Regions from separate parts of the Cryobacterium sp. TMB3-10 genome, predicted to be linked through region 2. Evidence: riboswitches for the same ligand, from Rfam matches in the RefSeq annotation. Region 2 holds a riboswitch; each other region holds the start of a gene.
The links. A riboswitch is a leader RNA that binds a small molecule or an ion and turns the genes downstream of it on or off. The one in region 2 is predicted to bind thiamine pyrophosphate.
Positions count from the first base shown of each region.

Region 1: it holds a riboswitch for thiamine pyrophosphate, as region 2 does, so the genes downstream of both, thiM (hydroxyethylthiazole kinase) here and E3T22_RS11265 (ECF transporter S component) in region 2, are expected to answer to the same signal.
Region 3: it holds a riboswitch for thiamine pyrophosphate, as region 2 does, so the genes downstream of both, E3T22_RS05825 (hypothetical protein) here and E3T22_RS11265 (ECF transporter S component) in region 2, are expected to answer to the same signal.

Region 1 covers NZ_SOGH01000024.1:121,663-131,614, reverse strand. The annotation lists gene E3T22_RS13390 (glutamate--cysteine ligase) at 1-996, opposite strand, end outside; gene E3T22_RS13385 (ABC transporter substrate-binding protein) at 1,194-2,219, shown strand; gene E3T22_RS13380 (iron ABC transporter permease) at 2,192-3,283, shown strand; gene E3T22_RS13375 (ABC transporter ATP-binding protein) at 3,280-4,050, shown strand; gene E3T22_RS13370 (alpha/beta fold hydrolase) at 4,085-4,954, opposite strand; gene E3T22_RS13365 (isocitrate lyase/phosphoenolpyruvate mutase family protein) at 4,992-5,792, opposite strand; gene E3T22_RS13360 (hypothetical protein) at 5,925-6,191, shown strand; TPP riboswitch at 6,225-6,325, shown strand; gene thiM (hydroxyethylthiazole kinase) at 6,317-7,135, shown strand; gene thiE (thiamine phosphate synthase) at 7,132-7,773, shown strand; gene thiD (bifunctional hydroxymethylpyrimidine kinase/phosphomethylpyrimidine kinase) at 7,770-8,666, shown strand; gene E3T22_RS13340 (MFS transporter) at 8,638-9,952, opposite strand, start outside.
Region 2 covers NZ_SOGH01000020.1:667,262-677,213, forward strand. The annotation lists gene E3T22_RS11240 (D-alanyl-D-alanine carboxypeptidase family protein) at 1-1,224, shown strand, start outside; gene E3T22_RS11245 (hypothetical protein) at 1,247-1,507, opposite strand; gene E3T22_RS11250 (ATP-binding protein) at 1,542-2,108, opposite strand; gene E3T22_RS11255 (energy-coupling factor transporter transmembrane protein EcfT) at 2,122-2,916, opposite strand; gene E3T22_RS11260 (ABC transporter ATP-binding protein) at 2,913-4,475, opposite strand; gene E3T22_RS11265 (ECF transporter S component) at 4,486-5,163, opposite strand; TPP riboswitch at 5,195-5,305, opposite strand; gene E3T22_RS11270 (hypothetical protein) at 5,388-5,714, opposite strand; gene dinB (DNA polymerase IV) at 5,724-7,007, opposite strand; gene E3T22_RS11280 (hypothetical protein) at 7,092-7,709, opposite strand; gene E3T22_RS11285 (LLM class flavin-dependent oxidoreductase) at 7,738-8,772, opposite strand; gene E3T22_RS11290 (TIGR03086 family metal-binding protein) at 9,002-9,592, shown strand; gene E3T22_RS11295 (VIT1/CCC1 transporter family protein) at 9,707-9,952, opposite strand, start outside.
Region 3 covers NZ_SOGH01000013.1:56,698-66,649, forward strand. The annotation lists gene E3T22_RS05810 (nitrate reductase subunit alpha) at 1-2,725, opposite strand, end outside; gene E3T22_RS05815 (metalloregulator ArsR/SmtB family transcription factor) at 2,902-3,564, opposite strand; gene E3T22_RS05820 (formylglycine-generating enzyme family protein) at 3,829-4,725, shown strand; gene E3T22_RS05825 (hypothetical protein) at 4,862-5,584, opposite strand; TPP riboswitch at 5,575-5,675, opposite strand; gene E3T22_RS05830 (fructose-specific PTS transporter subunit EIIC) at 5,763-7,907, shown strand; gene E3T22_RS05835 (hypothetical protein) at 8,062-8,916, opposite strand; gene cofC (2-phospho-L-lactate guanylyltransferase) at 8,966-9,649, opposite strand; gene cofE (coenzyme F420-0:L-glutamate ligase) at 9,661-9,952, opposite strand, start outside.

The sequences.
Region 1 (9,952 bases), on a different contig from region 2:
GCGCCGCACCTGCTCCACCAGCTCGGCCACCCGGGGCTGGTCCCCGGTGCTCTCCAACGCGTCGCCGACGGAGCGCAGCAGACTGTCGGTGACCGCACTGGCCGGGGCCAGCTCCCTGGTGGTGGGATCGAGGAGCTGGCCGCGGATGCCGTCGCGGGAGGCGTGCCACAGCGCGGCGTCGAGCAGTTCGGGCTCCACCGCGGGCGGCGGTGCCCCACGCTCGCCCGCGGCCATGCCGGTCACGACCAGGGCGCGGGCCACCGCCGCCAGCAGCATCGTGGGCGCCAGGTCGAGTTGGGCGTCGGCCACCCGCACCTCGAGCGTGGGATAGCTCTCGGACAGCCGCGCGTACCAAGCCACCGTGCCGGTGTCGACAGTGGCTCCCACACCGACCAGACGCCGGATGCGCCGGTCGTAGTCGTCGGCGTCGGTGAACGCCGGCGGACAGCCGGTGGTCGCCCAGCGGCGCATGATCACCGCCCGCCAGGAATCGAAGCCGATGTCCCGGCAGCGCCAGAACGGCGAATTGCCGGTCAGCGCCATCAACGTGGGCAGCCAGACCCGCAGATGATTGAGGGCGTGCACCCCGGCCTCCCGGGTGGGCACGCCCACGTGCACGTGCGTGGCGCAGATCTGATGGTCCCGCACGACCCCGCGCACTCCGGACCCGATCCGGTGGTACCGGGCCGCGTCGGTGAGGGTCGGCGCCGCCGGGGCGTCGAAGGGCGTGCCGGTTCCGACAGCCAGGACGCCGCGCTCCCTCGCCACCGCAGCCAGCTCGCCTCGAAAGGCGGCCAGGTCGGCCTCGGCCTCGGTCAGCTCGGTGAAGACCGCCGAGGCTCGTTCCACCTGTGAGGCCAGGAACTCGCGGGTGACGAGTCCGGGCGCGCGAGCCCGGGGCGGCAGATCGCCCAGGATGGTGTCGGCCATACTGACCGGCCGCAGGGAGCGCGGGTCGACGAGAAAGTACTCTTCCTCGATGCCAAACGTCACCATGTGCAGCCTCCGGGAGCCGGATCGGCGGAGCCGGACAGGAACATCCTGTCACCGGGAGGCAGGTCAGGGAACACCTCACCGAGCGGACAGGAATTTAGGTAAGGCTATACTTACCAAGGCCCGCATCGCGAGGAGCCGTCACTTTACGCTCAGCACCGTCAGGAGTTCCCATCACTACGAAAAGGACGCACGCCCTCGTGGGCCTGCTCACCGCCGTCGCGCTCGCCACCCTGTCGGGCTGCGGCGCCTCCGAGGAGATCGACTCGCCGGCGGCCCTGGCCGTCGCCAGCGACGGGAAGACGGGGTATCCCCTCGTCGTCTCGAACTGCGGCTCCGAGCAGACGTTCGAGGCCGCCCCGGAGCGCGTGGTGTCGTTGGACCAGAACTCGACGGAGATCCTGCTGTCGCTCGGCCTGGAAGAGCGCATGGTCGGCACCGCGTCGTGGACCGACCCGGTGCTCGACTCCCTGGCCACCGCGAACTCGGCGGTACCGCGGCTGGCCGACAACGCGCCCACCTACGAGGTGCTGTTGGGCACCGACCCCGACTTCGTCACGGCCTCGTTCGGTCGCCACTACGCCGACGCCGGGGTCGCCAGCCGCGAACGGCTCGCCGAGACGGCCATCGGCTCCTACCTCTCGCCCACCGACTGCGACAACGGTGTGAGCGTCAACGGCGGCGGAACCCGCACGACGGCGCTCAAGGTCGACGCGTTGTACCAGGAGATCCGCGAGCTGGCCGAGATCTTCGACGTGACGGACCGGGGCGAGGCGCTGGTCAGCGAACTCGAAGGGCGGGCCGCGGCGGCCTCCGACGGCCTGGACTTCGACGGACACTCGGTCATGTTCTGGTTCGCCGACACGAAGACGCCCTACATCGCCGGCGGCCTCGGCTCAGCGGCGCTCCTGGCCAGCACCACGAACATGACGAATGTCTTTGCCGACACCGCCGACGATTGGCCTGCCGTTGGCTGGGAGAGCGTCGTCGACGCCGACCCGGACATCCTCGTCCTGGGCGATCTGCAGCGCGACCGCTTCCCCGGCGACCGTCTCGACGAGAAGATCCAATTCCTCGAGAGCGACCCCCTCACCAAGAACCTCGAGGTCGTGCAGGAGCAGCGCTACATCGCCCTGCACGGCGCCGAGATGAACCCGTCCATCCGCTTCGTCGACGGCCTCGAGAAGATCCGTGCCTGGTGGGACGAGCACAAGGACGCGCTCTGAGCACCGTTGAAGCCGCCTCGGTGACCCGCGGGCGGCCCCTGCCGCGCGCGGTGCTCGCCCTGGCCCTCGGCCTGCTCGGCCTGGTCGCGATCGTGCTCTCGGTGGGCGTCGCCGTCACGCTCGGCCCCGCGGATGTGTCCCTCGTCAACGTGCGCGACATCCTGTTGAACCATCTAGCGTTGACCGACATCCCGGTGCGCGTCTCGGAGGATGCGATCGTCTGGCAGGAACGGCTGCCGCGGGCCCTGGTCGCAGCGGCGTGCGGGGCCGGGCTCGGCCTGAGCGGGGTCATCCTGCAGTCGCTGCTGCGCAATCCGCTTGCCGACCCGTTCGTGCTCGGGGTGTCCTCCGGGGCATCGACGGGGGCGGTGCTCGTCGGGGTTCTCGGCATCGGCGGCGGAGCCATCGGGCTCTCCGGCGGCGCGTTCATCGGCGCCCTGGCCGCGTTCGGCTTTGTGCTGCTCCTCGCCCGGTTCTCGTCCGCCGGCACGGCGGGGGTCATCCTGGCCGGCGTCGCGAGCACCCAGCTGTTCTCGGCGCTCACCTCCCTGGTCGTGTTCGCCTTCGCGGACTCCGACGAGACCCGTGGGGTGATGTTCTGGCTCCTCGGCTCGCTCGAAGGCATGCGCTGGGACGACGTGGCCCTCAGCTCCGGCGTGGTCACGGTGGGCGCCCTGATCTGCCTGGTCTGGGCGCGATCGCTCGACGCCTTCGCGTTCGGTGAGGATGTCGCCGCGTCTCTCGGCATCCACGTCGGGCGCACCCGGCTGATCCTGTTGATCGTCACGGCCCTGTTGACCGCCACCCTGGTGAGCATCGCGGGCGCCATCGGCTTCGTCGGCCTGGTTCTGCCGCACGCGGCCCGCCTGCTCTTCGGCCAGCGCCACTCGAGGGTCATCCCGGCCACGATTGTGCTCGGCGCTGTCTTCATGGTGTGGGTGGATGCCGCGTCCCGCGTCGTCTTCGCCCCCACCCCGCTGCCGGTCGGCGTGGGCACCGCCCTCGTGGGCGTTCCCGTGTTCGTGCTGTTGCTGCTGCGGAACAAGGGCAGGGGCAGGGCGTGACACTCGAAGCGCACCGCGTGAGCTGGCGGCGAGGCGGCACCCTCGTGATCGACGACGTGACCCTCTGCCCGCTGCCCGGCTCGACGGTGGGTCTGCTCGGCCCGAACGGCTCCGGCAAATCCTCCCTGTTGCGCCTCCTCCAGGGCGTGTCGGCACCCGATACCGGCAGGATCACGCTCGACGGGGCCGACCTCACCTCGGTGCGTCGCCGCCACGTCGCCCGAACCGTGGCGACCGTCACGCAGCACGCGGAGACCGAGGTGGACATTCTGGTACGGGACGTCGTGCGGCTGGGCCGCACGCCTTACCGGTCGCTCTTCGGCGGGGACACCGCAGACGATGCGCGGGCGATCGACCGCGCACTGGCGCACGTGGGTCTGACCGACAAGGCGGACCGACTCTGGCGCACGTTGTCGGGCGGGGAGCGCCAGCGCGCCCACATCGCGCGGGCTCTCGCGCAGGAGCCGACCGAGCTGTTGCTCGACGAGCCCACCAACCACCTCGACATCCGGCATCAGCTGGAGCTGTTGGCCCTCGTCGCCGACCTGCCGGTCACCGCGATCGTGGCCCTGCACGACCTGAATCTCGCGGCCACCTTCTGCGACAGTGTGCTTGTCCTGCAGGACGGACGCGCGGTCGCCGGGGGCAGCCCGCGAGACGTGCTCACGCCCGAGCTCATCGGCGACGTCTACGGGGTGCGGGCCCGGGTCGCCGAGGACGCGATGACGGGCCGCTCTCACGTGCTGTTCGATCCCACCCCGCTCTGACGGCCGCGCCCCGCGGCGGCCGGCGTCGGAGGGTCTAGGCCGTGTCCGCCGGGCGCCGGTAGAAACCGGCCAGCGCCGCGGTGAACGCCTGCGGCTGCTCCACCCACGGGTAGTGCCCGGCGCCGGCGATGGTCACTGCACGACCGTTCGTGAACAGGTCCGCGACGGCCAGCACCGGGGCCAGCCCGGTCAGGCCGTCGTCGGCGCCCGCGACCACCAGAACCGGGCAGTGCACCTGCGCCAGGCCGATCAGGATGCCCGCCGGGTCGGCCCCGGCGAAGAACAGGTCCTGCGCCGCGGGATGCCAGGCGCCGGTCGCCTCGTGCTCCCGGGCCTGGGCCGTCCACCGCGACCAGGCGATCGGGGCGAGGTAGGGGAACAGGTGGTTCAGGTCGGAGGCGGTCGTCGCCGCCGTCGCCGCGATCCGGTGCGCGACGTAATCGGCGTACCAGGGCTCGGCGCGGTGCCCCGTGATGATGTGCGAGCTGTCGTCGGGGACGGTCACGAGCCACTGCGCGGGCGGGGTGAGCAGGCACAGGCTCGCCAGCCGATGAGGGTGGCGGGCCGCATAGGCGAGCGCGACGCGGGTGCCGGCCGAGTGGCCGAGCAGCTCGATCTCGGCCAGCCCCAGATGCCGGCGGAGCGCCTCGACGTCGTCGGCCAGGGCCGGCCAGGATGCGGCGGGCGCGGTGGGCGATGGCGACGACGCCCCCACGCCCCGCTGGTGCAGCACCACGAGGGTGCGCAGGCGGGTGAGCCCGGCCAGATCGCCCAGGTACTCCGGATGCCGGGCCGGCCCGCCGGCCAGCACGACCAGCGGCGGGCGCTCAGGCGCGCCCGCCGCATCCGGGGTCAGAACGTCGTAGTGCAGAACGGTCTCATCGTGCGACGCGAAGCTGGGCATGACCCCACCGTACCGAGCCGCCCACGCTGAGGCCGGGTTAGAGCTCGAAGGGGAAGCCGAGGTCGTCGGGGTAATCGCCGAGCGCGGTGAGCTGGGCGGCGGCGCGCTGCAACGCGGCGAGGGCCAGGCCGAGGGTACCGGGGCCGAAGCTGACCCTGGAGACGCCGAGTTCGGCCAGCCGGGCCAGGGGAACGGCGCCGGGGTTCCCGATCACGGAGATGCGGCCGTTCACCTCGTCGAGGGCGCGCTTGACCTTGTCTTCGTCGCCCAGGCCGAGGAAGAAGATCACGTCGGCGCCGGCGTCGAGATAGGCGTTGGCACGCTGAACGGCCTCGGCCCACTCGCCGCCGCCCGCGAGGGTGTCGACGCGGGCGTTGATCACCAGCGGCACTCCGGCCGCCTCGGCGCCCTCCCGCGCCGCGGCGACCCGGGCGGCCGCGGTGGGGATGTCGAACTGCGGCGCCTTGGTGGCGCCCACGGAGTCTTCGATGTTGATGCCGGCGGCCCCGGCCTCCTCGATCAGGCGGCGCACGTTGCGGGCGACCCCCGCGGAATCCGCCGCGTAGCCCTTCTCGAAGTCGACCGAGACGGGCAGGTCGGTCGCTCCGGTGATAATGCGGGCGGCGATGATGGCCTCGTCGACGGTGAGGCCCTCGCCGTCCGGCAGGCCGCGCACGTTGGACACCGAGTGCGAGGCACTGGCGAGGGCTTTCACGCCCGGGGTCTCGGAGACGATCTTGGCGGTGATCGCGTCCCACACGTTCGTGACGATCAGTGGCGTGCCGGGCACGTGCAGGGCGTTGAGGAGTTCGGCCTTGTTCAGCAGTGTGGTTGTCATCGGTCCAGTGTGCCGGGTGCGCCGGTGTAAACGCTGGAGGGTTTCAGACAAAGACAAAGACGCAGCGCTGTCAACCGTGTATACACGTCGCCGCTTTGGTCTTAGCGTGAGATCTACACCGAGGGAGATGTCATGCAGGCTCACACCCTCACGGTCGGCGAGCGCCTGTTCCGATTGCGCAGCTCGTGCGACGTGACCGCGCTCGTAGCAGCCCTCACGGCCGCCGTCCGGCAGGGTGGCGGAATGGTCAGGCTACCCGTCGTCGGCGATGTCGGTGTGGAGGCGCTCGTGTCACCTGGCGTCAGCGTGGTGCTGGAGACCTTCGAGGTGGATCCGCTCGCGCTTCTGGACCCGGCGGTGCCGGTGCCGTGGTTCGCCGTCGACGATTTCGACTACTAGTCCGGGTGTGAACAATCCGGCCGCTAGGGTTTCGGTAGTGACACGGGGTGCCCTGCCAAACGGCCGGGGCTGAGAAAACACCCGTTGAACCTGATCTAGTTCGTACTAGCGAAGGGATGTCCCGGATGACCATCCGTCTGACACCAGAGAATGCTGCCCATCTGCTCGGCCGTCTGCGCGAGAGCCAACCTCTCGTACAGTGCCTCACCAACGCGGTGGTGACCAACTTCACCGCCAACGTGCTGCTGGCCCTGGGAGCCGCGCCCGCGATGGTGGACGTGCCCACCGAGGCCGGACCGTTCGCCGGGGTGGCCTCCGGAGTGCTGGTGAACGTGGGCACCCCGCACGCCGAGCAGCGCAGTGCGATGCTCGAGGCCGCGTCGGCCGCACACGCCGCCGGCACCCCCTGGGTGCTCGACCCCGTCGCGATCGGCGTGCTGCCGGTGCGCACCGGGCTGGCTCGCGAGCTGCTGCACTTCCGGCCCACGGCCATCCGCGGTAACCCGTCGGAGATCATCGCCCTGGCCCAGCTGGGCACCGGCGGCCGAGGCGTCGACGCCACCGACTCGCCGGAGGGCGCCGCCGACGCCGCCGCCCTGCTCGCCCGCAGCACCGGAGCGAGCGTAGCCGTGTCCGGCGCGGTCGACCTCATCACCGACGGTTCGCAGACCATCCGGGTGGCCAACGGTCACGTGCTGCTCACCCGGGTCACCGGCGGCGGATGCGCGCTCGGCGCGGTGACCGCCGCCGTGCTCTCGCTCGTCGACCGTGACGAACCCGGCGCAACGCTCGCCGCGACCGCCGCCGCCACGCTGCTGTACACCGTCGCCGCCGAACTCGCCGCCGCCGACGCGGCCGGGCCGGGCAGTTTCGCGGCGCACTTCCTCGACCGGCTGCACTCCCTCGACGGCGCCACCGTCATCGACCGGGCGCGGCTGGCGTGAGCGATCTCTCGCTCTACCTCGTCACCGACACTGCCCTGTGCGCTGCCAGGGGCGTGCTGAGAACCGTGATCGACGCCGTCGCCGGCGGCATCACCACCGTGCAGGTGCGCGACAAGACCGGGTCGGACGACGACGTGCTGCGCCTGCTGCTGCAGGTGGCCGACGCGGTCGGTGACCGCGCCACCGTGGTCGTCAACGACAGGGTCGACGTGTACCTGCGGGCGCTCGCCGAGGGCGCCGCCGTGCACGGCCTGCACGTGGGCCAGGGCGACGAAGCCGTGGCCAGAGTGCGCGACAGGGTCGGCTCCGACGCGATTGTGGGCATCACCGCCAACACCCCGGCCGAGCTCGACAGGGTCTTCGCGCTGCCCCCCGGAACCGTGGACTACCTGGGCGTCGGCGTCATCCGGGCCACCAGCACCAAACCCGACCATCCGCCCGTGCTCGGGGTGCCCGGCTTCGCCGCGCTGGCCGCCACGAGTGCGCTGCCCTGCGTCGCGATCGGCGGCATCGGGCTCGCGGATGTCTGGCCGTTGCGCCGGGCCGGGGCCGCCGGGGTGGCCGTGGTGTCGGCCGTCTGCGCCGCTCCGGATGCCCGTGCCGCCGCCAGCGCCCTGCGCCGGGAGTGGACCCGATGACCGGGCCGAGGGAGATCCCCCGGGTGCTCAGCATCGCCGGCACCGACCCCACCGGCGGCGCCGGGATTCAGGCCGACCTCAAGAGCATCGCCGCCAACGGCGGTTACGGCATGGCCGTGGTCACCGCGCTCGTCGCCCAGAACACCCGCGGGGTGCGTTCGGTGCACATCCCGCCGGTGTCCTTCCTCGTGGAACAGCTCGACGCGGTCAGCGACGACGTCACCATCGACGCCGTGAAGATCGGCATGCTCGGCCAGGCCGACCTCATCGAGACCGTGGCCGCGTGGCTGGCCCGGGTGCGGCCATCCGTGATCGTGCTCGACCCGGTGATGATCGCCACCAGCGGCGACCGGCTGCTCGACGCGTCCGCCGAGGCCGCGCTCCGCGCCCTGGTGCCGCTGGTGCACCTGGTCACCCCGAACCTGCCCGAGCTGGCCGTGCTCGTGAACGAACCCGAGGCCGCCGACTGGGCAGTGGCCCTCGAGCAGGGCGAGCGGCTCTCCCGCGCCTGCGGCACCCGGGTGCTGGTCAAGGGCGGCCACCTGGCCGGTCCGGCCTGCCCGGATGCCCTCGTCGACGCGGCCGGCACCGAGCCAGGGCGGGCCCACATCGTGCAGGTCTCCGCGCCGCGCATCAACACCGTGAACACCCACGGCACCGGCTGTTCGATGTCGTCGGCCCTGGCCACGCTGGCGGCCCGGCACCGGGACTGGCCGCGGGCGTTGACCGAGACGAAGGCCTGGCTCAGCGACAGCGTGGCCTCCGCCGACCGGCTCGAGGTGGGCGGCGGGCACGGCCCGATCAACCACTTCCACGCGCTCTGGGCGGCGGCCGGAACGCATCCGGAGCCACCGCCTCGAGGGCTCAGCCCATCTGGTTCTGCCGGGCCTTGACCGGCAGCAACAACAGCAAGCCGATGACAAGCACCAGCACGATGCCCAGGATGCCCCAGTAGGTTTCGCCGAAGATGGTCACGGCCAGTGCGAACGCCGTGGGGGCCAGGAAGCTGGCGGCACGACCGGTGGTGGCGTACATGCCGAACACCTCGCCCTCCCGGCCGGCCGGGATGATCCGGGCCAGGAAGGTGCGGCTGGCCGACTGGGCGGGCCCCACGAACAGGCACAGGGCCAGGCCGGCGGTCCAGAAGACGATCTGGCCGCCGTCGTGCAGCAGGAACACCAGGCTGCCGCTGACGATGAGGCCCACCAGGGCGGTGACGATGACGGGCTTGGCGCCCAGCCTGTCGTCGAGCACTCCCACGCTGATGGTGGCGACTCCGGCCACCACGTTCGCGGCGATCGCGAAGATGATCACCTCGCCGGGGGAGAAGCCGAACGCCGACGCGGCAAGTACCCCGCCGAAGGTGAAGACGCCGGCCAGGCCGTCACGGAAGATGGCGCTGGCGAACAGGAAGTAGACGACCTGGCGGTTGGTCTTCCAGAGCTTGGCCACGTCGCGGCCCAGTTCGACGTAGGACTGGAAGAAGCCGACCTTGGCGCGCTTCGCGGCATCCGGCGCCCGGTATTCGGGCACCCGCAACAGCAGCGGCAGCGCGAACAGGCCGAACCATGCGGCGGCGATGAGCATCGTCACCCGCACCGCCAGCCCGTCTTCGCTGGTGACGCCGAACAGGCCCACCTCGGGGCTGATGAAGCCGAAGTAGACGATCAGCAGCAGCACGATGCCACCGATGTAGCCCATGCCCCAGCCGAAACCGCTCACCTTGCCGATGGTGCGTGGCGTCGAGACCTGCGCGAGCATGGCGTTGTAGCTGACCCCGGCGAGCTCGAAGAACACATTGCCGGCGGCCAGCAGCACCAGGCCGAGCAGCAGGTACTCCGGAGTGGGCAGCACGAAGAACATACCGGCGGTGAGGCCAACCACGATGAAGGTGTTCACGCCGAGCCAGAACTTGCGCCGGCCGGAGGAGTCCGAGCGGGCGCCGGTGACCGGGGCGAGCACGGCGATCAGGAACCCGGCGATCGCGAGTGCCCAGCCGAGCTGGGCGGCGACGTCGCCCTCGTCGCCGAATGACGAGCCGGTGAGGTAGACCGAGAAGACGAACGTGGTGACCACGGCGTTGAAAGCGGCCGAGCCCCAGTCCCACAGGCTCCAGGCGACGACGGCGGCGCGGGCGGGAGTGTGGGCCGCGGGGGCGTGGGCGGCGCCGTTGCCGTCG
Region 2 (9,952 bases):
CTGCCCAGCGCCACGGTCACCGTCACCGCTCCGAACAGTGCCGTGCCGGCGTCCACCCCGGTGCTGCCCGCCGCCGGCTCCAGTGGGCTGCTCGCCGTCACCGCGGTGGACGACACCGCTACGGACGACACCGCTACGAACGACACCGCGACCGGCGGCGACCCCGTCGAGCCCGCACCCGCGACGCTCGGCGTGGACACCATTGCCATCGGCGGCGGCAGCGACCCGGTGCCGATGGCATCCGCCGCCAAGATCATCACGGCCCTCGTCGTGCTGGACGCCAAGCCCCTCGCGGCCGGCGAACCCGGACCGGCCTACTCCTTGGTCACCGCCGACTACCAGGATTACCTCGACTACACGGCCCAGGATGCCCGCACCGTCATCGTGTTTCCCGGCGAGAGCTGGACCGAGCGCGAGATGCTGCAGGCCATGATCCTCGGCTCCAGCAATAACCACGCCGACACCCTGGCCCGCTGGGCGTTCGGCTCCGTCGACGCCTACCTCATCGCCGCCAACGCCTGGCTGGCCGCCAACGGCATGCCGAACACCACGGTGGTCGACGCCAACGGCCTCCTCGACGGCAGCGCCGGGACCGGCACCGACTTGGCGCGCGTCGCGGGCCTGGCCGCGACGAACCCCGTGGTCGCGGACATCATCGCGCAGCCGGCATCCGCTCTGGTCGGCCAGCGCGGCGTCAGGAACACCACGGAGTATCTGCCCGAAGAGGGGATCACCGGTATCTCGCGCAGCTACACCGAATCCGGCGGGGTCTGCTTCCTGTTCACCGGCACCGTCGTCGCCGGCGAGAAGGCCTTCACCTTCGCGGGTGCCTTCCTGGGCGAACCGGACTACGACACCCTCACGGCCGACCTGACGGCCCTGATGGCCTCGGCGCGGGCGGGGGTCACGGAGCTTCCGATCCTGGCGGAGGGTGACGGATACGCGACCCTCACGACGGCGTGGGGCGATTCGGCCGATGCCGTCGTCGCCACCCCCAAGACCCGCTTCGGCTGGCAGGCCGCCGCCGGCACCGACCCTGTCGTGACGCTCGACGACGTCACGACGGGGCGTGCGGGAGCCAAGATCGGCCGGGTCACGGTGGATGCGTTCGGGGAGAGCGTCTCGTCGACGTTGGAGCTCGACAGCAGTCTGACCGACCCGGGTCCGGGCTGGCGCCTGCTGCACCCGGTCCCCGTGGTCAGCGCCCTCGTCGCCAGCTGGTAGTCAGCGGGTGGGCGTAACCGGTTCAGACCGGAGCGTCGTCAGATTCGACGGGATCGCTGTCCGACGAGTCGAAGGCGTAGCGCACGTGCAGCTTGCCCTGCACCTCTCGACTGTCGACCTCGTCGTACCAGAACAGCGATTCCATGCTGTCGACGGCGGCGACCATGCTGATCCGGGCGTCGTGCTTGCCGTGCAGGAGCACGCGGCTGTCGGTCTGGCCCTCGAGGGGACCGTCCACGAATTCCACGGTGTACTCGGTGTTCTCACTCTGCGGGGTAGTCATGACCCCAACTTACTGCTCAGGCCCGGTTTTCGCCTCAGGCGCCGCCGGAGCGCCCAAGCCCAGGCGGGGTGCCCGTGAGACTGACGCCGGCCGATAGTTGGGGCTGCTCCCGGGCTCGGTAGGCCTCCCAGTCGTGCTGCCACTGGTCCCAGTGCGCCTCGAACCCGCCGCCGTCACGGGCCAACGCCCGCCGCTTGCGGATGCCGTCGTCGGCATCCAGCCACACCCTGACGTCGCTCAGGGACGCATGCGCCCGGGCCAGGGCACCGCAGCCCTCGATCACGAGCGGCCGGTCGGGGTCGACGCTATGCCATTCGGCCGGGACGGCCCCCGCCCAGTCGTACCGCTGCCAGGCGGCTGGCCGGCCGGCATGCCGGGCGCCGAGCACCAGCCGGCCGACCTGGTCGACGGCGGCGTCCAGGCCGCCCCAGCCCGGGTAGATGTCATCGAGGCGCACCAGTGTCGGCGCCACCGGTCCCGGCCAGGCGGCCAGCACGGCGTCGGCGAGGGTGCTCTTGCCCGCGCCGCTGGGACCGTCGATGAGGATCACGGCCCGGTCGCCGACCGGATTGCGGTTCAGCGCCCTGACGGCGGCGAGCACCGGTGCGACCAGGTCAGGCGAGCACAAAATGCCACGTCCCCGCCAGAACGGCTGCCGAGATCGCCGCGGCGGCGATGGCAGCCCCGATCAGGACGACCAGTGTGTCACGCGCTCCGAAGACCGATTCCCTGGCCCAGGTGCGCGGTTCGTCGCTGCCGAAACCCCGGGCCTCCATGGCCGTGGCGAGTTTGCTGCCCCGTCGCACCGAAAGAACCAGCAGAGCGAAGGCGAGTCCGCCGAACCGGCGGGCGCGGCCGCGCAGGCCGCCGCCGTCGCCCACCCCGCGGGCCCGCCTGGCCAGGGCCAGGGAATGCCAGTCGTCGATGAACATGCCCACCAGGCGCAGCCCGGCTAGGGCGCCGAGCACGAACCGGGCCGGCAGGCGCAGCACCTGCGCGAGGCCGTCACCGAGGTCGGTGGGATCGGTGGTGGCCAACAGCACGATCCCGGGGATGCCGATGGCCAAGATCCGCAACCCAATCGCGAGGGCCAGGGCCACGGACCCCTCGGTCACCGATACGAAGCCGGCGCTGAACAGCACGGCGCCGGAGTCCTGTCCGTAGAGCACCGTGGTGAGCACGGCGAAGGGAACCGCGATCCACACCGGTGCGGTGCGCAGCCAGAACTGGCGGGCGCTCAGCCCGCACCAGGCCAGCAGCACAGCCTCGAGTGCGAGGGCGACCGCGGCCGAGACCCAATCGATGGACAGCATCAGGGCGCAGCTGATCACCAGCGCCACGGCGAGCTTGGCGACCGGGTTCACTCCAGCGATCGCACTGGGCCGGATCTCCGGCGTCATCAGGCTCACGACGCCTCCCTTCCGGCGGGCGCGCGCAGCCCGGCGGTCACGCTGCGGCCACTCGCCGGCCCGGTTCCAGGCACCAGGGTGAGGCGCGCATCCGCCAGCGCGGCCACGAACTGCTCATCGTGCGTGACCGCCAGGACGGCGGTGCCGGTGTCCAGCAGTTCGGCGAGGAGGCGCACCAGCTCGGCCCAGGTGCGGGAGTCCTGCCCGAAGGTGGGTTCGTCGAGGACGAGCAGCCGGGGCCGGGTCGCCAGCACCGTCGCCACGGACAGTCGGCGCTTCTCGCCGCCGGACAGGGTGAACGGGTTGGCGTCGGCGAGACGGTCCAGCCGCAGTCTGTGCAGCAGCGCGTCCACTCGCTCAGTTTGCTCGGCCCCGCCCAGGCCGAGGGCGCGGGGGCCGATGGTGAGCTCGGCACGCACGGTCCCGGCGAGGAACTGGTGCTCGGGGTCCTGGAAGACGGTGCCGATGCGCGCCAGCAGGTCGCGGGAGCGCCATCGGTGCGGGGCCGGCCCGAGTCCCCCGGCGAGGGCATCCGTTGCGGTCAACCGCCCGCCCGCGGGGGCCAGAAGCCCGGCCAGGGTGAGCGCGAAAGTCGACTTGCCGGTGCCGTTGGGTCCGGTGAGAGCCGTGGCCGTGCCGGCGCGCAGGGCGAGGTCGAGGCCGTGTGCGACGACGACGGCCTGTTTGCGGGCGAACGGCACCCGTCCGACGGCGAGGTCATCGGCGCTGAGCAGGACTTCCGCGCCGGGACCGTCGGAGCGGGGGCGCCGGTCGGGCGTCGCGGGTGGGAACCTGGGTATCCACACTCCGGCGGCGGCGAGCCGCTCCCCTTCGGCGCTGAGCACGCTGTCGGTGGGTCCGTCGGCGAGGATGCCGCCGGCCGGGTCGAGCACCACGATGCGGTCCACGACGTGCTGCCAGACCGCGACGCGGTGCTCGATCACGATGAGGGTCGCACCCGACGCCTCCACGGAGCGCAGCACGGCGTCGCGCACCTCGACGACACCGTCAGGGTCGAGGTTGGCGGTGGGTTCGTCCAGCAGCACCAGGCCCGGGCGCATGGCGAGCACCCCGGCCAGGGCCAGGCGCTGCTTCTGGCCGCCGCTGAGCGCGCTGGTCGGGTGCCGCAGAGGCAGGTCCAGGCCCACGTCCGCGAGGGCCCGACCGACCCGGGGCCAGATTTCGGCGCGCGGAACGGCGCGGTTCTCACAGCCGAAGGCGACGTCGTCGCCCACCCTCGCAAGCACGACCTGCGAGTCCGGGTCCTGCAGCACGAGGCCCACCCGGCCGCGGGACGCGCTGGGGCGGCGGCCGTCGATGAGGAGTTCGCCGGTCTCGTCGCCGTCCTCGTCATCGCCGAGCACACCGGCGAGGGCGTGCATCAGCGTGCTCTTGCCGGCTCCGCTGGGTCCGAGCACGAGCACCCGCTCCCCCGGGCGGATGTCGAGATCGAGCCCGGAGACCGCGGGGCGGGACCGGCCGGCGTGCCGCCAGCCCCAGCCGGAGGCCGTGACCCTGGCGCCGGTCACGGCCGGGCCTCGGCGACGCGGAGCGGGCATCCGGTGCGGGTCACCGGGCAGGCTGGGTGTCGACCCGGTCGGTCGGGCCCGATTCGCGGCCGGCGGCGAACCGGCTCAGCGCGCCGGTGCGGGCGAGTCCGCGCACCGCCAGCCAGGACAGCAGCCCGGCGAGCACGGTACCGGAGACGACGGCGGAAACCAGGTAGACGATCTTGGGGCCGATGTCGAGGGCCGCGTAGCTGGTGAAGGTGGTGTCGAGCAGACCAACGGCGATGCCCGCGCCGGCGCCGGCCAGGAGGGCCACGCCCAGGCGCCAGTTGGCGTACAAGAACAGGGCCAGCACGATCTCCGCGCCCAGCCCCTCGACGACACCCCAGATCAGGGTGGAGAAGCCCCACTGGGTGCCGATGAGCATCGAGACGACGGCGGCGACGACCTCGGTGTAGACGGCCGCACCGGGCTTGCGGATGATGAGTCCGCCGAGCACCCCGGCGAACAGCCAGCCGCCGGCCAGGAGTCCTTCGAGCCCGGGGGTGAAGGCCAGGAGGGCGCTCAGCGGCGACCAGGCCAGGCCCCATGCCCAGAAGATCACGCCGCTGGCGACGCCGATGACGCTGGCCACGACGATGTCGACGACCCGCCATTTCAGCACCCGCGGTTTCCGCGACGTGGAGGGAGAGGTGGCGGACGAAGTCCTGGAAGGCTGGGTGTTGATTGACGCGTGCACTGTACGTGCCCTTTCCGTAGAGGAATACTGGGCACGGGATTGAGAAGCCTCCCTGCGCTGGCATGATCCAGATCAGGTTCGACGGTCGAAGCTGAAGTAGCTTCCTCTCAGCCCGGTTCACCGGACTCCCGTGTTCAGCTTCGAGTATAGAACTCCCCGGGCGCATCCGGGCAATGCAAGGCGTCGCGCGACAATTTCTGCGCGCGAGGATCTCGCTGCTAGTGCTAGCGCTTGAGCGCGCGGATGATGCGCGCGATGGCCTTGCCGGCGACCCAGACGAAGGGGATGCCGACGGCCAGCAGCGAAATCACATTCGGTTCGAAGCGGGCCGCTCCGCCGGACTTAACGTAAGCGCCGATCGGGATGGCCATGCCACCGCCGCCACCGCCGGCCGCCGCGGACTCGTCACCTTCGCCGCCACCGCCAAAGCCGTACTGCACCAGGGCCACCGGAACGATCGTGACGCCCTCGATCTGCACGGGGTCTCCGTAGGCCGACCTGACGCCGATGGATCGAGCGTTTTCTGCGAGCTTCAAGGCGAGATTAGTCATGGTGAGAGGCTACTCCCCCTCTCCCTGCGGCGTCCCGGCGTTCGGTGTTCCGAACGGATGGACATCACGCTTCGGAGCACTTCCGCCGCCCAGCTGCGAGGCCGGCCGCACGATCCCCCGGCCGAACCGGGCGGTGACGGTGTCCACGGCCAGTTCGGCTTCCCGCCAGTCGTCGTCATCGTCCCACAGGCCCATGCCGGCACCATCGCCGGAGCCGAGTTGCTCGGCCCGCACTCCGATCAGGCGCACCCGGATGCCGCGGGCCGCGAGCACGTCGAAGCTCGCGGTGACCTCCTCGTATATCCGCCGGCCCACGTTGGTGGGCTCGGCCAGGGTGCGCGACCGGGTCACCGTGCTGAAGTCGGCGTAGCGGAGCTTGAGCACCACAGTCCGTGCGACGAGGCCGTTGCCGCGCAGCTTGGCGGCCACCGCATCCGCTTGGCGCAGGAGTTCGCTGCGCAACCGGGCGACATCGGTGACGTCATGTTCGAAGGTCACCTCGTGGCCGACGCTTTTCTCCTCGCGTTCGAGGTTGATCGTGCGCGGGTCGATGCCCCAGGACAGATCGTGCAGTTTGTGCGCGCTGGCGACGCCGACGGCACGCTGCAGCATCTCGAGGGGGGCGTGCGCGATATCGCTCACGTGCCGCAGCCCGAGCCCGAGCAGCACCTGTTCGGTGCTGGCGCCCACCCCCCAGAGGGCGCCGACGGGCAGCGGATGCAGGAAAGCGATTGTGTCCTCCGCGGGGATCACCAGCAGCCCGTCGGGCTTGGCCCGTCCGGAGGCCAGCTTGGCCACGAATTTAGTCGACGCGGCGCCGACCGAGCAGGTGAGTCCGGTCTCGGCGAACACACGGGCGCGGATCTTCCGCCCGATCTCGGCGGGTGAACCGTGCACACGCCGGGCGCCCGCGACATCCAGGAACGCCTCGTCGATGCTGAGCGGCTCGACCATCGGCGTCATGTCGGTGAAAATGCCCATCACCTGGCGGGACACCTCCACGTACCGGCCCATGTGCGGCTCGAGCACGATGGCGGCCGGGCAGCGGCGCAGGGCGATAGCCATCGGCATAGCCGAGTTGACCCCGTACTTGCGGGCGACGTAATTGGCCGCTGTCACCACGGACCGACCGGAGCGGTGGCCGATGACGACGGGGAGGTGCACGAGTTCGGGGTGGTCGAGCAACTCGACGGACGCGAAGAACGCATCCATGTCTATGTGCAGCATGGTGGCGGTCGTGTCGTCGACATCGGCGCCGGTGGTCTGCCGGTCGCTGCCATCCTGCCTGCTCACGCCGCACCACACCCTTCTGCCGCTCCGGCCGGAACCAACTCGAAGCTACCTTCGAGAGTACAGGCAGGAGGGGTCGGCATCGAGCTAGAAACCGCCGAAATCTCCACCGCCGCCGAAATCGCCGAATCCGCCGGAGTCGCCACCGAAACCGCCGCCGGAGTCACCACCGAAATCGCCGCCGGAATCGCCTGAGTCCGCCGTGGTCTCGGCGCCCGAGTCGGTGCCGGCGTCACCGGCCGCATCCGCCTCGCCGCCCATATCGGGCAGGAACGCGCCCACCAGCGCCGAGCCGACAACGTAGCCGGCCACGGTACCGAGCAGGGAAGCGCCGAGCATGCTGCCGAAGCCGGGGCCCTGCCGGCCGCCGGCCTGGTCGCCGCCGAAGACCCGGTCCAGGGTGCCCGGCTGGCGGAGTTCGGCCCGGGTGGCGGACTTGGCCAGGGTGGCCGGTTCGGCGTTCGCCGGGCGCTCACCCTCCATCGCGTTCTCGGTCAGCTGCTGGAAGAGCAGGTCGCGCTGCTCGTCGGTGAGCTTGCTGAACGCTTCGGTGTGCACTTGTTCAATGGTCTCCGGCGGTGCGGTGCGCAAGAGGTACCTGTAGCGTTCCACGGCGATCTCGTCGTCGGTGCGCTGCGGGGCCGGCGCGGTGCGGGTCGGCTCCGGTTGTTCGGGTCGGCCCAGGAGGCGATCGAGGAATCCCATGAGTCTGCTCCTTCGCTTTGGTGTCAGCCTAGGCGGCACCAGCCCGGACCGACAGGACCGTGGCCAGCGACTCCAGCGCTTTCACAGGGTCGGGACCGGCCGGGATGAGGACAACGCTCGTGGCTCCGGCGGTGTGCAGCTCATCGATGCGGCGGCGAGCGGATGCGGCGGTGCCGACCACCGCGAGCTGATCGACCCAGCTCTCGGGCATCGCTGCCGCGAAGTCAGCCCGGCTGGCGCTGGCCGAGCGCAGGGCGGCGAACTCCTTCGCGAAGGGCAGCACCGTGATGTGCGGGGCCCAATCGGGGTCGCCGATCCACTCAAGAGCCGGGCGCACCAGGTTGCGGGCCACGGCGGGGTCCTCGTCGACGGCGGCCGCGTTGTAGGCCACCACGTGACGGGCAGCCGACGGGGGGCGGAGGCCGGGGAACCCGAAGCCCTCCGGCGGAGCGTCGCGGCCGGCATCGAGGGCACCGATCGCGGCAGCGAGGTATTCGGGGGTGACGGGCTCGGCCAGCACCACCCCGTCGGCGCAGGCGCCGGCCAGGTGCAAGGACTTCGGTCCGCGCACGCCCGCCAGGATCGGCGGCACCGTGGACGGCGGACCGGCCAAGGCCACGGCATCCGCCTGGACGTAGCGGCCGGCTGTCGTGATGGAGGCCCCGCGCAGCAGGGCACGCATGAGGTCGATGTTCTCGGCGAGCATGGCCAGGGGGCTGGTCGGCCAGCTGCCGGTCTGCCGCATCCAGACGGGCATGCCATGCCCGACGCCCACCTGCAGTCGACCCGGGAAAAGTTCGGCGAGGGTGGCGATCTCGAGGGTCGCGAAGCCGGGGTTCCGGGCTGCGGCGGGCAGGATCCCGATTCCCACAACTATGGTCGTGGTGGCGGCGAGCACCACGGCGGCCTGGGCGATGCCCCCGCGGAAGAAGCAGTCCTCCACCACCCAGATCTCGGTGAAACCCAGTTCCTCGGCGCGGCGCGCGTAAGCCACGAACTGCGCTGCGGGCAGGTCTCGCGGCAGCATGACGGCGATGGAACCCGGGGCACTGGAAGCTGGCATGTGGACCTCGTCGCGGTAGGGCCGAGGACAGAGCCCGGCGGTGTTCTCTGTCGAACCTAGCTTCTACGGCGGAACTTCTCGCACTGACGGGGAGATTTCCGGCGGACCCGGAATGCCCGCGGGCCGAGCGTCGTTGCACCCAGCACGGACTTTCCCCTCTGGGCGGATGCCGCACGACAATCAACGAAGTGAGCCCACTGTGCTTGAAAAGACTCTGTCCGAAAAAACTGTGCTTGACACCACCTCCGCCAGCGCAGCTCCGTCGATCGACTGGTACACCCTGCAGAAACAGGCGCACCGTGAATTCGGCCGGCGCATCGCAGCCGTGGACGATTGGAACGCTCCGACGCCCGACAAGGAGTGGACCGTCGGTGATCTGGTGCGCCACGTCGTTCGGGAGCAGCAGTGGATCCCGCCGCTGCTGGCCGGGCTGACCCTGGACCAGGCCCGGCGCCGCGTCGACCCGCTCGGGGACGACCTCGTTGCCGAATGGCACACGCACTCCTCACTGGCCACCGCGGCGTGGCAGGCGGCGTCTGCGGATGCGTCGGTGCAACTCTCCTACGACACCGTCACGGTGCTGGACTACCTGCGCGAGCAGGTCTCCGACGTGACGATTCACTCCTGGGACCTGGCCAGGGCGACGGCGGCCGACGAGACCCTGGACCCGGCTCTGATCGAGGCGGTCTGGACGGTGTTCGAGCCGCAGCGGGATGCGCTGGAGGCCAGTGGCCTGTTCGATTCCCCGGTGCCGATGCCCGAGGACGCTCCGCTGCAGTCCCGGCTGCTGGCCCTCACCGGCCGCGACGACCGCCGCTGACCGCCGCCGCCGCGTCCGCCCGCGCCGATCAACTGTTGCTCGTTCGGACAAGTGCGCCCGGCACACCGGGACCATTTGTCCGCACCGGCAACAGTTGCGGCGCTAGGCCGGGCGCTAGGCGACGGTGGTGCCGAAGAGCAGTCCGAGCAGGTAGGTGACCCCGGCGGCTCCGAAGCCGATCACAAGCTGACGCAGCGCACGCTTCAGCGGCGGACCGCCGGAGAGCAGTCCGACGACTGCGCCGGTGGCCAGCAGCGCGAGGCCCACGAGGACCGCGGCGACGATGATCGCAGCGACGCCCTGCATGCCGAACAGGTAGGGCAGCACCGGCAGCAGGGCCCCGGAGGCGAAGAAGCAGAA
Region 3 (9,952 bases), on a different contig from region 2:
TGGTCATGCCGAGCTTGGCGGTGAGCGGGCCGAGGGAGCCGAGCTGCGCGGCGAAGGCCGGGTAGTCACGTTCCACCACGACCAGCCGCGGCATGGTGATGCCGGGAATCAGGTCGGGGTTCTCCACCACGATGCCGTGCGGGGTGGCCATGGCGTCGGGGGTGTCGTGCATCAGCGGCGTGGCAACGAGGTCGCGGCGCACACCGAGGTGTGTCTCGGAGAACTCGGACACTTTCTGGGCCAGCAGGTGGAAGATGTCGAAGTCGGTCTTGGACTGGAACGGCGGGTCGATAGCCGGGTTGAACGAGTGGATGAACGGGTGCATGTCGGTGGTGGACAGGTCGTGCTTCTCGTACCAGGTGGCCGGCGGCAACACCACGTCGCTGTAGATGGTTGTGGACGTCATCCGGAAGTCGCTGGTGACCATCAGGTCGAGCTTGCCCTCCGGGGCCGACTCATGCCACTTCATGGTGTGCGGGCGCTTCTCCTCCGGGGATTCTGGGGCGCGCACCGCGCTCTGGGCGCCGAGCAGGTGCTTGAGGAAGTACTCGTTGCCCTTGCCGGAGGAGCCGAGGATGTTGGCCCGCCAGACGACGAGCACCCGGGGGAAGTTCTCCGGCGCATCCGGGTCTTCGCAGGCGTAGCCGAGGCTGCCGTCCTTGAGTGAATCGACCACGTACTGGGCCGGGGCGACCCCGGCCGCATCGGCGTCGTCGACGATGTCGAGCGAGTTGCGGTTGAAGGTGGGGTAGCTGGGCATCCAGCCGCGTTTGGCCGATTCGACCAGGCAGTCCGCCGTGGTGCGTCCGGTGAAGGTGCCGGTGGCCAACGGGCTGGCGAGGGTGTCGGCGCTGAGGCCGTCGTAACGCCACTGGTCGGTGGCGAGATACCAGAATGCGGTGCCGATCATGGCGCGCGGCGGGCGTACCCAGTCCAGGCCGAAGGCGTACTGCGCCTGGCCGGTGACCGGGCGCACCTTCTCCTGACCCACATAGTGCGCCCACCCGCCACCGTTCACGCCCTGGCAGCCGGTCATGGTGGTCAGCGCGAGGAAGGCGCGGTAAATGGTGTCGGAGTGGAACCAGTGGTTGGTGCCTGCGCCCATCAGGATCATCGAGCGGCCGCCGGAGTCTTCGGCGTTCTGCGCGAACTCCCGGCCGATCCGGGCCGCGGCCTGCGCCGGCACGGAGGTGATCTCCTCCTGCCAGGCGGGGGTGCCGGGCGAGGAGGCGTCGTCGTAGCCGGTGGGCCAGACGCCGGGCAGGTTCAGTTCGTCGCGGCTGACGCCGTACTGGGCCAGCAGCAGGTCGAAGACCGTGGTGACCAGCTGGCCGGCCACCATTCGCACGGGCACGCCGCGGCGGATGACGCCGGCGCCGCCGGTGTGCTCCTCGCCCTCTTCGCCGGTGAGGGCGGAGACGTCGAAGCGGGGCATGTCGATGGCGGCGCTCCGGCCGTCGTGGTCGGGGCTGTCGGCGATGGAGAGCAGCGGGTCGACGCCCTCCAGGTCGAGGTTCCACTTGCCGGCGTCGGTTTCGCTGAACCGGTGGCCGAGTGAGCCGTTGGGCACGACCGCGTGGCCGACCTGGTCGAGCAGCACGGGCTTGAAGGTGGCGCTGGCGACGGTGGAGGCCGTGTCGGGCAGGGCATCCGCGGTGAGGAACTTACCGGGCACGTAGGCGTCGCCGCGCGGAGTGAGGGTGATCAGGTAGGCGGAGTCGCTGAACTTCTTCATGTAGTCCACGAACTGCGGGGTGCGCCGGTCGACGAGGAATTCCTTGAGCACGACGTGGCCCATGGCCAGGGCCAGGGCGCCGTCGGTGCCGGGGTGCACGGCCAGCCACTCGTCGGCGAACTTGGAGTTGTCGGCGTAGTCAGGCGAGACGGTGATAACTTTCTGACCGCGGTAGCGGGCTTCGACCATGAAGTGCGCGTCGGGGGTGCGGGTCACCGGGACGTTCGAGCCCCACATGATCAGATAGCTGGAGTTCCACCAGTCGGCGGATTCGGGCACATCCGTCTGGTCGCCGAACACCTGCGGGGAGGCGACGGGCAGGTCGGCGTACCAGTCGTAGAACGAGAGCATGGTGCCGCCGAGCAGGGTGATGAACCGGTTGCCCACTCCATGGGAGACGATCGACATGGCGGGGATCGGCGAGAAGCCGGCGATCCGGTCGGGTCCGTAGTTCTTGATGGTGTGCACCTGGGCGGCGGCGACGATCTCGGCGGCCTCGTCCCAGCTGGCGCGCACCAGGCCACCCTGCCCGCGGGCACTCTTGTACGCCTTGGCGCTCTCCGGGTTGCCGGTGACCTCGGCCCAGGCGAGCACCGGGTCGCCGGTGCGGGCCTTGGCCGCGCGGTACAGCTCGAGCAGCACACCGCGCACGTAGGGGTAGCGCACCCGGTTGGGCGAGTAGGTGTACCAGCTGAACGCGGCGCCGCGGGGGCAGCCGCGGGGCTCGTACTCTGGCGAGTCCGGACCCACGGAGGGGTAGTCGGTCTGCTGGGTCTCCCAGGTGATGATGCCGTCTTTGACGTACACCTTCCAGGAACAGGAGCCTGTGCAGTTCACGCCGTGGGTGGACCGCACCTCCTTGTCGTGGGTCCAGCGGTCACGGTAGAACGAGTCGGCGTCGCGGCCGCCCTCGAGGAACAACGAACGCAGGTCTGGGGAGGTTTCACCGCGGCGCAGGAACCGGCCGAGGTTGAGGATTGAGTCGGTGATGGGACCGTCGCTGCCGGGTTTGGCGGATGTGGCCCCGGCTCGGCCATTTCGTGAAAAGACAGAATTCTTGACTGATTTCACGAAGATCTCCTAGCGCTGCCGGCGTCGCCACGGTCAGCGATGCCCTCTGCGCAAGTCTCCCGAGTGCGGAAAACCGCTACAACCGGGAAACGCCGTTAATAATCAGCGGGAGCGTAAATGACCACGGGCGGCACCGCCGCGGCCGGCTCCAGGACCCGCTCGAGCAGGTCGAGGGTGCAGATGTCCGGCCCGACCAACGGATGCAGCCGGTCGGCCCGCAGCGGGCCATCCGTCTGTTCGAGCAGCGTCTTGATCAGGCCGAAGTGCACAGTGCACACCTCGGGGTGCAGCTTCACCATCTCGCTGTACGGACAATCGTGCAGGTGCACGTGGGTGCCGTCAGAGTCGTGGTCGGAATCGAAGCCGCTGGCGTCGAGGTGGTCGTCGAGCGCGTCCATCTGGCACTGGCGCGGGGAGGTGTCGACGGTTTCGAGGGGCAGGAGCCTCCGCACGAGGTCACCGCGGCGCTGTGCGGCTTCGGCCTTGGCCGCGCGCACCGAACCGGGCTCGGCGGAACCGGCCGCCGCGCTGTAGAGCATGCGGGGGCGACCCTTGGTCTCGCGGGTCTCCGGCTGGCAGGTGATGAAACCATCGTCGACCAGGCGCTGCAGATGTTCTCTGGCGGTGTTGGGATGCAGCCCGGCCGCCTCGGCGAGGTCGCCGACGGTCATGGTTCCGCGACGCTGCAGGTGCAGGAGCAAAGTGATCCTGCTGATCGAGGCGAGCGTGCGATAACTCGGGGCGGAGCGGGGAACCATGGAGCCCAGTATGGGCCACCGTCCAATCTGGCGGTACCCCCTGCCCCTGATCGGGCGCCAGCTTCTACTCGCCAGATGCCGTGAGTCGCCATCAGGAGGGGCGAGCCTGGTCCCGCCGGCAGGGTGGTCGCGGCGACGGAGGAGCGCTAGGGTCTGCGCGTGACGACGGATGAGCACGGGTGCTGCGCGCCCGCACACGAGGTGATACGCCAGGCCCGGCTGGCCGTGGGCGTAGACGATGCGGAGGCACCCCCGGGCACAGCCATGTCCCAGCTCCCCCCGGCACCGGCCGCTCCCGGCTCACTCGTCCGGCATCACCTCGACCAGGCGCTGGTGCCGGCGCAGGTCTTCGCCATGGGCGACGCCGACGGCGCGGGCAATCCCGGCGACGGCGAGACCCCCGTGCACGAAGTGCGGCTGGATGCCTTCTCCATCGACACGACGACGGTCACCAACGCCGCCTTCGCCCGGTTCGTGGCCGATACCGGGTATCGCACCGAGTCGGAGCTGTTCGGCTACTCCGCGGTGTTCCACCTCGCGTTGCAGGCCGACATCGATGACGTGGTCGGCCAGCCCCCGCAGACACCCTGGTGGCTGGGGGTGCGCGGCGCGGACTGGGCGCATCCGGCCGGCCCCCGTTCGTCGCTCGACGGGCTGGCCGAGCATCCGGTGGTGCAGGTGAGCTGGAACGACGCGCTGGCCTACTGCGCCTGGGCGGGGCGACGGCTGCCGACCGAGGCCGAGTGGGAGTGCGCGTCGCGCGGCGGGCTGGCCGGCCGGCGCTACCCGTGGGGCGACGAGTGGGAGGAAGGGCAGCGCTGCAACATCTGGCAGGGCCGGTTTCCCGCGGTGAACACCCTGGCCGATGGCTGGCTCAGCACCGCCCCGGTGCGGGAGTTCGCGCCGAACGGCTACGGCCTCTGGCAGAGCGTGGGCAACGTCTGGGAGTGGTGCGCCGACTGGTGGGCGGAGGGCTATTACGCGCACTCCCCCGCCGAGAATCCGGCCGGCCCGGCGACGGGCGAGCAGCGTTCGATGCGCGGCGGCTCGTACCTCTGCCACGACTCCTATTGCAACCGGTATCGCAACTCCGCTCGGGCCTCCAACACCGCGGATTCCGCGGCCGGCAACGTGGGCTTCCGCACCGTGGCGCTGACCTGATCCGGCGCCGCCGAAGCACAACTCGTGCTCGATTCCGCCGGCGTGGCCGACCGCCTCGTCATTCCGGGGCGATCGCCGGTCGGCGGCTGGGAATCGCAGGAGTCATGCATCCGCGGGTGCGGATGGTTGTGGTCTGCTACCCCGGCGCGTGCAGCCGGGGCGCGTCGAAGAAGAGCAACTCGAGGGCCGCCGACCGCGCGAACACGGCGCGCATGAGCGCCCGGTCGACGGCCGTCGCGGTGGCCGCCGCGGTGTCGGTGAGCAGGATTGCCTGCCGGGTCGCGGCCGCGAACCCCTCGTCGGCGTAGGTCTCCAGCCAGTCGGCGTACGGATGCGCCGCGTCGCGCCGGCTCGCCGTGAAGCCGGCGTGCAGGCGCTCGCCGACATCCGCGTAGAGCCAGTAGCAGGGCAGGACCGCGGCCAGCAGCACCGCATAGTTGCCTGCCGCGCTGACCGCGACCAGGTGGTCGACGTAGGACCGGGTCACCGGGCCGGGCGCCGGGCGCGTGTCATGGCCGGTCAGCCAGGTGCGGTGCAGCTCGAGTTCCACCTCGATGCAGTTGGCGGCGCCGGTAGCCCAGAATTCCCGTTCGGCGGGGGTGGGCGCCAGGACGCTCGCCTGCGCCAGCACCCGGGAGTACGCGGCGAGGTAGAGGGCATCCTGGGCCAGGTAGTAGGCGAAGTGGCCGGCGGACAGGCTGCCGTCGCCGAGTTCCGCGATGAAGGGCAACGCATCGATGGCGGTGCGGGTTTCGGCGATGTCGGCCCAGAGCAGCCTGCTGAACGGTTCGGTGCGGCCCGGCTCCGGCCGCAGATCCGGGTCGGCATCCCCGCGTGATTCGGCGGCGTGAACGTTCATGGCGACATCCCTTCGCTAGTGCTAACTAGTCAGGTTCGACGGGTTTGGATCTCAGCGTCCGCATCCGGCGGAGGCACCCCGTGTCGCGTCCCACCCTAGCGGCCGGCAGGGCCGAAAGACTCTCGAATGCACCGGGCGCCGAACTGTACGCTGGACAGGCTGCTGCATTCTTCACCGGGTGAGCACGCGCTCCATGGCCGACGGGCCACCGGTCGTCGGCGTCGTCCTGGAAGGACACCGCACCATGCCTGACACCCCGACCGACACCACCATCGCGCCGCCCACGGTGTTGATCCTGGCGATCACGGCCTGCCCAACGGGCATCGCCCACACCTACATGGCTGCCGAGAAACTCGACGCGGCCGCCACCGAACTCGGCTACGAGATCCGGGTCGAGACGCACGGGTCCGTCGGAGTCGAAGGCACCTTCAGTCAGGCCGACATCGACCGCGCCGACGCTGTCGTCGTCGCCGCCGACACCCAGATCGACCTGTCCCGCTTCGGGGGCAAGCGCATCGTCTCCACCCGCGTCTCCGACGGCATCCACCGCCCGGCCGCGCTGATCGCCGAGGCGCTGGCCGCCGCCCCCACCGGCCGCGCCGCCGTGACCACGGATGCCCCGGCGAGCGCCGGGAAACGCGACATCGGCGGTTTCATCTACCGCGCGCTGATGAACGGCGTGTCGTACATGATCCCGTTCGTCGTCGTCGGCGGGCTGCTCATCGCGATCTCGCTGTCGATCGGCGGCGAGGCCACCCCGCAGGGACTCGTGATCCCCGAGGACAGCTTCTGGTTCACCATCAACCAGATCGGCGTGCTCGGCTTCACCCTGATGGTGCCGATCCTCTCCGGCTTCATCGCCTACGCGATCGCCGACCGGCCCGGGCTCGCACCGGGCATGATCTGCGGTTGGATCGCCACGACCGGCTCCTTCTACAACTCCGAATCGGGTGCCGGCTTCATCGGCGGCATCGTCACCGGTTTCCTGGTGGGCTTCGTGGCGCTGGGCATCAAGAAGATCACCGTGCACCGCTTCATCAAGCCGATCATGCCGATCCTGGTCATCCCCGTGATCACCACCCTCGTCGTCGGCGGCCTGTTCGTGCTCGCCCTCGGCCAGCCGATCGCCTGGGTGTTCTCCTCGATGACCGACTTCCTCTCCAGCCTCGACGGCGGCAGCGTCGTCGTGCTCGGCCTGATCCTGGGCGCGATGGTCGCGTTCGACATGGGCGGCCCGATCAACAAGACGGCGTTCCTGTTCGGTTCCGCGCTGATCGCCTCCGGCAACCCAGGCCCGATGGGCATGGTCGCCGCGGCCATCGCCGTGCCGCCGCTGGGCATGGGGCTGGCCACGGTCATCCGTCGCCGGTTCTTCACCCCGGTGGAACGCGAGGCCGGCATCGCCGCGCTGTTCATGGGCTTCTTCGGCATCACCGAGGGCGCCATCCCGCTCGCGGCGGCCCGCCCGCTGCAGGTCATCCCCGCGAACGTGCTCGGTGGCGCCGTCGCCGGTGCCATCGCCGCGATCGCCGGGGTCACCAACGCCGTGCCGCACGGCGGCCCGATCGTGGCCGTCTTCGGTGCCGTGAGCGGCGTGCCGATGTACTTCGTCGCGATTCTCTCCGGTGTGGCCGTCACCGCTCTGGTGTCGGTGCTGTTGATCGGCATCTCGGTGCGCAAGGTCGTGCCGGCGGATGCTGCCGCGGTTGCGGTCGCCGGTGCCGCTGCGGATGCCGCTGTGCCGGTTGCCGCGCCGGGTGCTGCGGCGAGTGCCGTGTCGCCCGTGGCTGCGGCGCCGGTTCTTGCCGCGCCTGCTGCCGCCGAGCCGGTGGCCCCCGCCCCGAAGACCGTGCTCGACTACATCGACGAACGCACCATCGTGCTCGACATCGACGAGACCGACCGGGACGCCGTCATCCGTCGTCTGGCCGGTCTGATGCAGACCACCGGGCGGGTACTCGACGTCGACGCCGTCGTGCAGGCGGCCATGGACCGTGAACTGATCAGCACGACCGGCATCGGCGAGGGCATCGCGATTCCGCACGCCAAGTCCGACGGCGCCACCTCCCCGGTGCTCGCGTTCGCGCGCAGCCGAGACGGCGTTGACTGGAACTCGCTGGACGAGGCCCCTGCGCACCTGATCTTCATGATCGCCGTGCCGGAGGCCGCCGCCGGCACCGAGCACCTCAAGGTGCTCGCCCAGCTGTCCCGCAGCCTGATGAAGCCCTCGTTCCGCGCCTCGATCGAGATGGCGGCCACCCCGGCCGACGTGCTCGCGGCACTGGCGTCCTCGGTGCGGCCGGCGACTCCCGCCGCGCACTGACCCCCGTCCTGGACCGCACGTCGGGGCGGACTTTTTCGGGAAACACCGCCGCGCGCGCCTGCGCAACGCGGCGTTTCTCGAATTCCTCCGCCTTTACGTACCGAGTTCGGCCGAGTCGGCCCGGTCGGCCGCCGCCGCCCGAGTGAATGCGGCGCTACCGCGCGCTGCCGGCCGGCGCATCCCTCTGACCCGCCCTGGTTGTTCGCAGGGCGATGCCCGCCGCGGCGAGGCCGAGCGAAGCCAGGACGAGTGCCGTGTGACTCCAGCCCGAGGTGGCGAGGACCGTGCCTCCGCTGGCTGCGGCCCAGGTGCAGCTACGGCCGAGCGGCCACCAGGAGAAGCTGCCGCTGACGACGCCGGCGCGCTCCGACAGCTCGGCGAGGGGAGAGAACGGCCCCTCCACGGCGCAGGCGTAGTCCAGGCCGCCGTGCACCGCAACGAGGTACGCGCCGGAGGTGGCGATAGCGGCAAGACAGAGGCCGGCCGCGATGAGGACGGCACCGAATCGTGAACGCTCGGAGGCGGACAGCCGCTGCGTCCCGATGCCCCGAGGGAGGAGCACCGTGCGCCCGAGGAGCACCGCGATGAGGCCGATCCAGAGCGGGCCACCGGCCAGGGTGAAGCCGAGGACCGCGGCTGCGAGGACCGCGGGACCGCCGGCAGCGCCCGGTTCACCGGGAATCCACTCGGCCGCAAGGAGCAATGACAGCGCCGCGAAGATCACTCCTGCATACCCGGCGAGCACGCTGCGCCCGCCGAGGCCCCAGCGACCGGTCGGCGGCGAGAACACCAGAAGCAGGGTGAGTGTGGCGGTGCCGGCGAGGGCGGCGACCGCTGCCAGCAGCGAAAGGCCACCGACGATCAGGTCCCAGGCCTGAGCCACCGTCGCGTCTCGGCTGAACATGAAGATCAGGGTGGCGACGGTAGCGCCGATGACCGCCGTGAGCATCACGGTGCCGGCAAAGCGCGCGGCATGACCCAGGTGCATCCGGGCGTCGGTGTTCCCCATGACTGCACGCTAGCGCAGTGGCCGGCGCTGGCTCACTGGCTGGTGTCTATCAGCGCCCCTCTGGGCCTGGCACCTGCTGCGAACGGGCGATGAGGGCGCTGGTGTGCGCACCGACACCGCGGCGCAGCACCTCGGCAAGGTTGTCGACGGTATCGACGTCGCGGCGGATCGACGCCGTGGCGGGCAGGTCGAGCGGCACGTGGCCGGCAGTCTCGTGCGCAGCACGGGAGCCGGGCCCGAACCGGGGAGTGAGCGTGATGCCGGCGCGGGCGAGCAACGTGGTGGTGCCGGTGCCCTCCTCGTCGGCAACCATGGCCAGGTCATGGGCGGTTGCGGCGGTGAGGGTCGACTCGACGTCAGCGACGGTGAGCGCGGGCAGGTCTCCGGTGAGCACAGCGACGCTGCAGAGCGGGTACTGCTCATGCGCCACCCGGATGCCCTCGGCGATGGCCGCGTTGAGCGGGTCCCGAGTTGCCACACAAGCGCCCGTCCCGGCATCCGAAGCGGATGTGTGCGGCACCTCGGGAACGATCTGGGCGCCCAGCGCCTTGAGCGGCGCGGCGGCGGCGGGGTCGGCGGTCACCACGAACACCTCCTGCACCATCCCGGCGGCCAGCAGTGCGGCCACGGTGTCCAGCGCGAATGCTTCGGCGAGCTCCCCGCGGGCCGGGAAGGTTTCCGGCAGCGCGCTCAGGCGGCTCTTGGCGCTCGCACTGCCCTTGACGGGCACCACGCACACCCATCTCACGCGGATGCGGTTCCGCGAGAAGCCACTTGAGGCCCACTGCTGCGCTCCGAGGGGGCCTCAACCGGAAACTCACCAGCCAAATCCTCTCGAGTTGCCACTTGAGGCCCTGTGCCGTGCGCGGTGGGGGCCTCAACCGGCAACTCACCAAGGTGGTCGTCGGCGGCAGCATCCGGAATCTCACGAGTTGCCGCAAAGTGCCCCCTCGCGGGCCCGATAGGGGACTTTTGCGGCAAGTCGGCATCAGGAATCTCACGAGTTGCCGCAATGTGCCCCCTTAGAGGCGCTGTC